2 regions of the Fusicatenibacter faecihominis genome follow, and region 2 is predicted to be linked to the other one. Evidence: riboswitches for the same ligand, from Rfam matches in the RefSeq annotation. Region 2 holds a riboswitch; the other holds the start of a gene.
What was found. Region 2 has a riboswitch for cyclic di-GMP ahead of LKD71_RS16295 (ABC transporter substrate-binding protein). Riboswitches for the same ligand answer to the same signal wherever they lie in the genome.
Positions count from the first base shown of each region.

Region 1: linked by a shared signal. The riboswitch ahead of LKD71_RS13210 (nitroreductase family protein) and the one ahead of LKD71_RS16295 (ABC transporter substrate-binding protein) in region 2 are both predicted to bind cyclic di-GMP.

Region 1 is NZ_JAJEPR010000027.1:27-5,189, reverse strand. Features, by position in the region: gene LKD71_RS13235 (TIGR01212 family radical SAM protein) at 1-274, shown strand, start outside; gene LKD71_RS13230 (DUF4364 family protein) at 285-815, shown strand; gene LKD71_RS13225 (replication-associated recombination protein A) at 859-2,172, opposite strand; gene LKD71_RS13220 (polysaccharide deacetylase family protein) at 2,184-2,867, opposite strand; gene LKD71_RS13215 (hypothetical protein) at 2,940-3,443, opposite strand; gene LKD71_RS13210 (nitroreductase family protein) at 3,522-4,064, opposite strand; cyclic di-GMP riboswitch class I at 4,207-4,290, opposite strand; gene LKD71_RS18385 (LytR/AlgR family response regulator transcription factor) at 4,393-5,106, opposite strand.
Region 2 is NZ_JAJEPR010000048.1:5,447-10,609, forward strand. Features, by position in the region: gene LKD71_RS16280 (PcfB family protein) at 1-356, opposite strand, end outside; gene LKD71_RS16285 (DUF5348 domain-containing protein) at 450-668, opposite strand; gene LKD71_RS16290 (DUF6017 domain-containing protein) at 693-1,667, opposite strand; gene LKD71_RS16295 (ABC transporter substrate-binding protein) at 2,054-2,965, opposite strand; cyclic di-GMP riboswitch class I at 3,058-3,133, opposite strand; gene rlmD (23S rRNA (uracil(1939)-C(5))-methyltransferase RlmD) at 3,323-4,750, opposite strand; gene LKD71_RS16305 (hypothetical protein) at 4,832-5,098, opposite strand.

The DNA.
Region 1 (5,163 bases), on a different contig from region 2:
TCAGCTTCTTCACGTTCTGAAGGGGACCGATCTGGCTGCCTGGTACGAAAACCCGGGCTTTCCCGTTTTTACCGAGGAGGAATATATCGATCTTGTGATCCGCTGCATCGACGAACTTTCACCGGATATCACGATTCACCGTCTCACCGGAGACGGCCCCAAAGAGCTTCTCATTGCCCCGCTCTGGAGCAGCCGGAAGCGCTCAGTCCTCAATGAGATTCACCGGCAGCTGAAATTGCGTGGCTCCTGGCAGGGGAAATTTTTTCAACCATAAGGAGGGAACTATGGCAGAACCTTTAACCTTATACAAACTCATCATTCTATATATGCTGAAAAAAGTGGATTTTCCGCTGACCAACGCCCAGATTTCTGAATTTGTGCTGGACCAGGAATACACCACATATTTCACACTCCAGCAGGCCATCTCGGAGCTGGTGGAGGCCGGGCTTATCCGTATGGAGACCATCCGGAATACTTCCCAGTATTACCTCACCGAGGACGGCGATATGACCCTCGGCTATTTCACTCAGAAGATCTCCGCCCCCATCCGTGAGGACATCGACCGCTATATCCAGGAAAACAAAATGGCCCTCCGAAACGAAGTGGCCATTGTCGCTGACTATTATAAAAATACCGCAGGTGAATATTCCGTCCACTGCGAAGTCAAGGAGAAAAAAGGCGATCTCCTGGATCTCACCATCAGCGTTCCCGACAAAGAGCAGGCCATCGCCATGTGCAACCACTGGGGCAAACGCTGCCAGGAAATCTACGAATACGTCATGGGGACACTACTTACAGAACCGAAATCCGAATAAAAAAATGCCAGGCATAAGCTGGAAAGCTCTGCCTGGTGTTTTTTTATTCATGTATCCACTCCAGATACTTCTCAATCTCTTTCTCATACCCGTTTCCGCTGGGGCGGTAGAATTTGGTGTCACCCAGTTCTTCGGGGAGGTAGCGCTGGCGGGAGAAGTGTTTGGGGAAGTCGTGGGCATATTCGTAGCCGATGCCGTGGCCCAGTTTGGCGGCGCCTGGGTAGTGGGCATCTTTTAAGTGGACCGGAACTGTGGCCTTGCCGTTTTTCACGGCTTCCATAGCTTCAAAGATCGCGTTTGTGGCAGAATTGCTTTTGGGCGCAGTGGCCACATAGAGGGCGGCCTGAGCCAGAATCAGCTGGGATTCAGGCATGCCCACCCGCTCCACGGCCTGAGCTGCCGCCACTGCCACCTGAATGGCCTGGGGATCAGCGTTTCCCACATCCTCTGAGGCACAGATCATGATACGCCGGGCAATAAAGGTCACACTCTCCCCGGCATAGAGCATCCGGGCCAGATAATAGACCGCGGCATCGGGATCGGAACCCCGCATACTCTTGATAAAGGCAGAGATCGTGTCGTAGTGGTTGTCCCCGGTCTTATCGTACTGCACCACCCGTTTCTGGATGCACTCGGAAGCCACCTCCCGGGTGATATGGATTTTTCCATCCGCGCTGCGTTCCGTCGTGAGCACCGCGAGCTCAATGGCATTGAGGGCTTTTCTCGCATCGCCCCCTGCAATATCTGCCAGGAACTCCTCCGCCTCCGGCTCCAGTACCGCGTCGTAGGAACCCATGCCCCGCTCCTTATCATAGACGGCCCGGTTCAGAAGCACACCCACATCCTCCTTTGTCAGAGGCTTGAGTTCAAAGATCACCGACCGGGAAATCAGAGCGCTGTTCACCTCGAAATACGGGTTCTCCGTCGTGGCTCCAATCAGAATCAGCGTTCCGTCCTCCACAAAGGGAAGAAGATAATCCTGCTGCCCCTTATTGAAGCGGTGAATCTCATCCACGAAAAGAATCGTTTTTTTCTGGTACATTCCGAGGGTATCCTTGGCTTTGGCCACGACCTCCTCCATGTCTTTTTTCCCAGCGGAAGTGGCGTTAATCTGGGTAAATTCCGCGCTGGTGGTGTTGGCGATGACCTTCGCCAGCGTAGTCTTTCCGGTTCCCGGCGGGCCATAAAAAATGATGGAACCCAGCTTGTCCGCCTTGATCGCGCGGTAGAGCATCTTGTCCTTTCCGATGATATGCTGCTGCCCCACCACCTCATCCAGGGTCCTCGGGCGTATTCTGGAAGCCAGAGGGGCTTCCTTTTTCATCGTATTGCTTCTTGCATATTCAAATAAATCCATGACGTTCCTTCCTATTCCAATATCAGTTCATCCGCTGTCACAAACTGAAAGCCTCTGCTTTTCAGAGTATCGATAATCTCAAGGGCCGCTTTTACCGAGGAAGCATAGCAGTCGTGAAGCAGGATCACATCCCCATCCTTCACCTTTTCCGTGCCCCGGCGCACCACATCGCTGACATTCTCCGTAGTCCAGTCCAGAGTGTCCACAGTCCACAGTACGGGAAAAAGGGTCAGCCCGCACTCGAGGCTCTTATCCCACTCTCCGAAGGGCGGGCGTATGTATTCCGCAGGCTTTCCCGTGATCTCCTGAATCAGGTCGGAGGTTTTTCGGATCTCCTCGCAGGCCGCCTCAGGAGCCATACCAGAAAGTTTCACATGGCTGTAGGTATGATTTCCGATGAGATGCCCTTCCTCTGCCATGCGCCGGACGATCTCCTCCTTGCCGGAAATATTTTCCCCGATGAGAAAAAACGTCGCCTTCACGTCCCGCTCCTTCAGGCCGTCCAGAAGCAGCGGCGTATAGGTTTTATGGGGACCATCGTCAAAGCTGATGGCCACCCGGGGCGCCAGTTCCTCAGCACTCTCCGTCTCATTTTTCTCAGATACAGTCTCCACCGCATCCCTGCTCATCCAGACAGCGGCCGCACAGAGAAATACCGCCGTCAGCAAAATCAGATATCCTTTTCCAGCCTTCATGCACACTGCCATCCATCGTCTGTCAGTCTGATTATATGAAAGAAAGGGCCGGCATATGCCGCCCTCCCTTTTTTACTGCTCGTCTTCTTCGTCATCCACCGGCTTTACCATAGCCGCTTTCTCACGGATGGAAACTTCTTTTTTCTGTACCGGAGCCTGTTTCTTATGAATTTTCTCCGGGTGCTGGAACTCCAGCCGGAATTTCTTCTTCGCACTCAGCGTGTAAGCGTAAACCACGAGGCCAATCATGCCGACATTGCTGGCGCCGCCCCGGCCTGCGAAGATGACAAATACCAGAATTCCCATATATCCGGCAAAATCCATGGCCGCATATTTCTTGTAGGCTTTCTTCTGATCCTCCGTGACGCCCTCAAGAAGCTTCGTGAGCTTCGGCTCCAGAATATCCGTCGCAGCCCAGTAGCCCACAAGGTACAGACAGGCAATCAGCTGAAACGCCCAGATTTTAAGCCAGCCCATGAGGGTGCCGCCGATCATGACGGCGATAACGACAATCAGGGCAAGCAGCGTGATTATGCTGATCTTTTTGTGAATCTTTTTCCGTTCTTCCTTATCCATTTGTTTTCCCTTCTGCCGCCTTTCCGCGGCCATTTACTAAAGGAAAGGATAACACAGACAGTCTTAAAAGTAAAGCGATCAGCGCCAGGAAAGAAGCTCTTTCACGCTCTTTTTCTTCGGTGCTGCGGGAGCGCTTTCCGGATAGCCTGCTGCCAGAAGGGCGGAAACATTATCGCCCTCCGGAAGCTCCAGGATTTTTCCAAGAATCTCCTCGTCAAAAATGCCAAGCGTTACAGTGCCGACGCCGTACTCGTGGGCCGCCAGCATGAAGGTCTGGGAAGCGATGCCCGCGTCAAACATTTCCCACTTGTCCTTTTTGGAGGTGGTGTAGGAACCGTCCTTCTCATAACCGCAGATACCGGTCTTTGTCACAACGACGATCAGCACCGGGCAGGCGGAGATGATATCTTTATTATGGGTAAAATTCATCGTAGCTTCTGTGGCAATCCGCTCCTTAAGGGCCGCGTCCTCCACGGCGATATACCTTACGGTCTGGGAATTTTTCCAGGAGGGAGCAAAGGCAGCCGCCTCCACGATCTGTTCCAACACTTCATGCGGAACCTTTTTATCCTCAAATTTCCGTACGCTTCGTCTTGTCTTGATTCCATCAATTAACTGCATCGATCAATTCCTCCTTTTTTGTTTTTATTATAGGTAACTTTTTCAGCAGTGTAAAGTCTTAAAACGCAGAAAAACCGCGTACAGGATGTTGTCCTGCCGCGGCTTTTCAGAACCTTATGTAGAGAAAACTCCCGGTTTTCCCCACAGCAACCGGCTGTCATAGCTGTACGCCTTAGACCCATTGGTTTTGCGTCACTGCTTTTCAACAGGTTTGCTGAATTTAAAGTTCTCTTTCCCTCTCGAGAAAGAGTATATCAGAAAAAATCAGCTCCTGCACAACTTTGGCACAATCGGCAGGATTTTAAGCACAATCGTCGTTTCGCCTTACTTATTCGGCAAAATCTCCCTCTTTTCGACTGAGAAAATACCGATTATATGCGTCTATCAGCTCTTTTCTTCCACGCACCCGGATAGGGACCATATTTCCATTTTTCAGGATAAAATCTTCTTTCACGTCTGCCACCTGATCCATATTTACCAGGTAACTCTGATGACACCGCAGAAAACGCTTCTCTCCGATCCGGGACTCGATATCATTCAGTTTGTCCTGCGTCACAATCTCACTGCCATCTTTGAGATGGAGTGTGACGATATGACGGTTGCTGTCAATATAGAGGATATCATCGGTGTAGGGATAACGGAACTGCCGTCCCGTCTTTACTGCTACCCGGTTCCGGTCACCGGTTTTCAGTGTTTTCTCCAGAAGACGTACCAACTGAGATGCAGAAAAGGGCTTGAGGATATAGCCGGAAGCTTCCACTTCGTAACTTTCGACTGCAAAATCAGGAGACATGGTCAGAAAAACGATGGGCGCCGTGCAGGAAAGCGCTCGAAGTTTCACTGCCGTTTCCATACCGTTAATTCCGTTCATAAAAATATCCAGGAACAGAAGATCCATTCCCAGATATCCTTCTTCCACATCCGCTGTCAGCGATTCTCCTGAACTATATTCCTCTACAAGAGCCTCTTCCCCGCGGTCGTCAAAATATTTTTCCAGAAAATGTCTCAATATGCTCCGATCAATCTCTACATCATCACATATTACGATCTAAGACTTCCCATACCTAAAATGGGATTCGTACCTTAAAAATTCAATATT
Region 2 (5,163 bases):
GCGGAAAACTCCTTGAAAGCTGCGGTCAGTGCGTCCGCGTCCCGTCCCTTGAAGAAAACAAGATAGCGGGGCGGGATTTCGGTGCTGTCTTTCTTTAGGGCAAAGTCAATCCCGTACTTTTTCGCCGTACTCTCAAAGGCTTTGATATTGTCCTTTGTGATTTCAATGTTGGAAACGCCCGCGTTCTGCTTCATAAGCTGCTTTAGGGTCTGTTTGCCATGCGGGATTTTCTGTCTGTCATGCTGCTTTTTCATCTGTGCAAGCAGGGCTTTCATAGCCTTTTGGAGCTGCTGTGCCGTCAGTTTCCCGGTTTTGATGTAAAGGGCTATGGTCTTTTCGTTGGTTTCCTCCTGCAATGGGTGTCCTCCTTTCATGTTCTATGGTGGTATGCCCGCCGCCGGGAAGCGGGGCGGGCATGAAAAAAGAGCGTCCGTTTTCACGCCGCCCTGTTAAATCCGTACCCGCAGCCCGGAAAGGTCTGCCGCCCGAATACCCACAAGATACCAGTTGTCCCCGTACTCCATACGGGTAGGCTTCCATTTGCCCCGCACAAAGACCTCCATGCAGTCGCCGCAATGTAAGCCCCCGTAGTAGTCGTTTACGTCAAAGCGAATGTCGTAGCGGTCAGCGGTTTCATCAAAAATCAAAGCTCCTGTTTTCTGTGTCATAATCAAATCCTCCTTTGGGTTGGTTTACAGGCTTTCGCCCTCGTTGCAGGTGTAATCGGGTATGCCGGATTTTTTCGGTTTCCCATAAAAAGTACCATCTGCCATATCGTGAGATACAAGGGACGTGTAATAGCTGCCAATCGTAGACGGGGCATTGAAAAGGGCAGCTTTCATGTACTGCTTGATGTTGCGGATTTTGGTGGTGTTTTCCTGCATACAGTCAAGTACAAAGCGGATATGTTCGCTGTTCAGTTTCATAAACCTTGCTTTTACAAGCTCTGCCGGGTAGTCGTCCCCGGCGATACGGATTGTTTTTCGTTTGGTGCAGACGGTTTCAAGAATAAGGGCAAGGATTTCCTCTATCCTGTCCCGGTCAAGGTATCTGTCCTGTATCAGATAGTCGTACTCAATATTGTCCTTGATGATTTCCTCATACACGCTGTATGCGTCTGTCGCTTCCTTTCGCTTCCGTTCCGGCGGCTGTGCCGCGTCCTCTAAGGGAGAGGGATTTAGGGAATGGAAAGGAATGGAATGGGTACTTGATACATCTGTATTTAATTTTTCTTTTTTGGGTAAGTTAGTTTTTAATAGTTCTTTATTTAATTGCGTTGGATTTTCCGACGTCGGGTTATCCGGTGTCGGATTTTCCAATATCGGCTTATCCGCTGTTGGATTTTCCAATACCGGACAATCCAATGCTAGGGGCTGTGGCTGTTCGTAAATGGTGTACTCGATAGCGGTCATTTTGCCTTTCTCGTCGCGTCCCTGCCGCCTTGTGATATATCCGGCTTTTTCAAGCTCCCATACAGCGGTGCGGATAGCGTCGATACTTTCCCGGTTGATAAGGGACAGCCCTGCAAGGGTGTAGTCCCAATCTTCGGGAAGTGAGAGCATTTGCGACAACAAGCCCTTTGCCTTTAGGGAAAGTTCCTTGTTGCGTAAATGGTGGTTGCTCATAACCGTATAACCTTTGTTCTTTTCCACGCGGAAAACTGCCATAGCTTCATCACTCCTTTGGTTGGATTTGTTACGCAGTAGAAACGCGGTTTTGAGGGAAAAGGTATCAACCCTTGCATTTCTCATTTCCGCGCTCTAAGAGCCGCATAAATCAAGGCTTCATTTGCCCTTACTGCGTAACATGAGGGCATAAAAAAGCAGCGTTCCTGTTCTCCAGTGTAGGAGTGAGAAACGCCGCCTTATAGGTGGTGTTATTTTATTTTTTCTTTTCGACGTGCCGCGTAAGGTGGTGTAGCGGTCTATCCGGCAGCCCGCAGGTGCTTTTTGCATATCAAGGCTCAATCCGTTAAAAGTAGTAAATGAGTAGTAAAATCAATTTGCAAACCTGCGAATATGCCCGTAAATCAAGCATTTTTCAAGACAATCAACTAATTTAAAATAAATACATTCCTGCTTCCGTCTTCAGACAGGTATGGCATCAGACCAAATTTGTCCGTTGTATCTTCTGCGTCCATAATGCCATTCTGTGGTCCCAATAGAAACAGTGAGTTTCCCTTTATAAAATCTTCTCTTGTTTTGCCATCATCTGCCGGATCACTGTTGCTGCAGTCAAGCATCCCAAGGTCTTTCCACTTTTGGATATATTCCATACTTTCCATCATGCCTGGTGTATCGCTTACATTTGCCTTTCCTGACAGGTAATCTTTCTGCCACTGCTTTCCAGACATGGTACTAAGGAATCCCGCATCCGCAATATTACATATATACTGAAAGGCTGAACCAGGGTACTGTATCTGTGCCATACATAACGTAACTCCTGCTTCTTTTGCTTTGTCTGCAAGTTCTTCAAGTTCTGTAAAAGATGTTGGCAGCTTCCAGCCATTTTTCTCAAGCAGTGTTTTATTATAAGTGATTCCATAACAGTTGTACAAAGATGGAAGCATATAAAGTGCACCATCATCGGATACATCTTTCAGACGTGATTCCACATAATTATCTGTAAAATCGTATCCGGAGAGATCAATCATCTTATCACTGACATCCACCACATCTGGTTTATAAAAAGTCTGTGTGCAGATGTCCGGAAGATCATCTGCCTCTAACATATTCTGCAGACAGGTTGTTGTATTTGCTCCGCTGTACGGGACTACTTCAAGTTCAACCTCCGGATAGGTTTTATGCACCTCTTTTATGAAGCTGTCCACATCCAGATAAGGAGCCATAAAAGTAATTGCTTCGTGTTTCTTTGACGTTTCATCTGTTTTCCCACACCCTATAAGTCCTGTTGCTGCTCCACATGCCAAGACAAGACATATACTTTGTACTTTTTTGATTTTCATATTTTTTCTCTCTTTCCCAACAAAAACATTATGGTTAGATTTATGAAATAACACCGTAAAAAAACACTGTCAAACAGACAGTGCACGTCATTTCATGCAACTGGCTGCCATTTTACAGGCCCTGTAGCTTTGCGTCGCAGACTTTCATCTGTTTTGCCGATCATCCTTCTTAAGCTTTTAAACTTATGCAAAAAACTGATTTTATTATACTCTAATGCTCTACTGTACACAAGAAAAACTTCTCAATGGGAAACAGGGCATGCCCTAACAAGAAAAAGCCGCTGACACGTTATCTCCTAACGCATCAACAGCTTCTATCCTGCTTTAATTCAATGTATTATTCAGTTTTGTAAAGATTTATTTGCTTTCAGCATTCTCCCTGATACGGTAATAATCATCCATATCAATGCCTATTTTTACCTTGGTATCTGGTTTTTGTTTGCTCAAGAGGCACACCGTCTCACAATGATAGGTTGACGGGAAAAGATCGATGCAGCAACATTTCTCTACTCTGTAGCCACTGCTCTGGAGCGTCACCAGATCCCTTGCCAGGCTGGTGGGTTTGCAGGAAATGTAGACCATGCGGTCCACGCCGAAGCGGATGATCTTTTCCAGAGCCTTGGGGTTGATACCGTCTCGCGGCGGATCCAAGACGATAAGATCCGGCATCTCAGAGAGCTCGTCGATGACTTTCAGCACATCGCCTGCATGGAAATCACAGTTGTCCAGATGGTTGAGGCCTGCGTTCACTTTGGCTGCCTCCACGGCCTCCTCCACGATCTCGACACCCACGACTTTTTGGGCAACCGGGGCCAGGATCTGGGCAATCGTACCGGTGCCACTGTAAAGATCGTAAATTACCTTATCCTTCGTCTCACCCACATAGTCTCTGGCCGTCTCATAAAGCACCTCCGCGCCAAAAGAGTTGGTCTGGAAAAACGAAAACGGAGAAATCTTGAACTTAAGGCCCAGCAGTTCCTCATAGAGAAAATCTCGGCCAAAAAGCGTCCGGCTCTCGTCGCACTGTACCACGTCTGCCAGGCTGTCATTAATAATATGGAGAACTCCCACCAGCTCGCCGTCCAGAGAAAGAGCCTTCAGACGCTCTGCCAAAGCGTTCATATCCGCGCTGTTCTGGGAGCTTGTCACCACAGCCACCAGAACCTCGCCGGTTTTCAGGCCTTTCCGCACGAGAAGATGACGCCAGAAGCCTGTATGACGGAGCTTGTGATAATAAGGGAAGCCGGTCTCAGCAGCAAAATCCAGCACAGCAGAGAGAATTTTCCGGAAATCTTCTTCCACGATCTGACACTGATCCACGGTCACGATATCATAGAAGCTTCCTCTCTTATGCATACCTAAGGCCAGCGGACCGTCCTTGTAGGCATCGCCGAAGGAGAACTCCATCTTATTCCGGTACTCTTTTTCCCTGGGGCTTCCCTTGATCCCCTCGAAATTCAGGTCCGGACATACCTCCCGGAGAAGTTTCTCCACCACGGAACTTTTCATCGCAAGCTGCTGCTCGTAGGGCAGATTCTGATAGGTACAGCCCCCGCAGTTTTCAAAATGAGGACAAGGCGCTTCAATCTCTCCCGGAGCCTTTTCCAGCACTTCCAGAAGTCGGCCCTCGCCTCTGCCGGAACGGGCTTTTGTCACAGAAAAACGGATTTTCTGGCCCGGAACCGCATTTTTCACCACTACAGGCGCGCCCTCGATCTCCAGGATTCCCTTGTTCGGGAAACGGAGCTCCTTTACAACACCTTCTAAAATTTCACCTTTTTTCATCTGTTTTCCTTTCTCATAAAAAGAGACAGGTGCCTGCCTGACAGACATCTGTCTCACTTTTTATTTTCTCTGATCTGAAGCTTATTCCTCCTCGGAAGCTTCCTCGTCTTTCTTCTCTGATTTCTTGTCCTCCTCTTCGTCATCGAAGTAGTCGTCGAAATCATCATCAAAATCATCATCGAAATCTTCCAGATAATCCGGAGTAAAATAACGATATACTGCGTATGCGATGGCTGCCACTGCTGTTACGGCTCCGATCGCTGCCAGAACCCAGAGAACTACGTTCTTCGGCTTCTCTTCTTCTTTTTTCTGAAGACTGTTTAATAATTCCTCTAATCTGCTGTTCATATTTGCCACGTCCTTTCGCTCCTTTGCACAGACATCATGGAAAACTCCATTGCCGTTCTTCATTC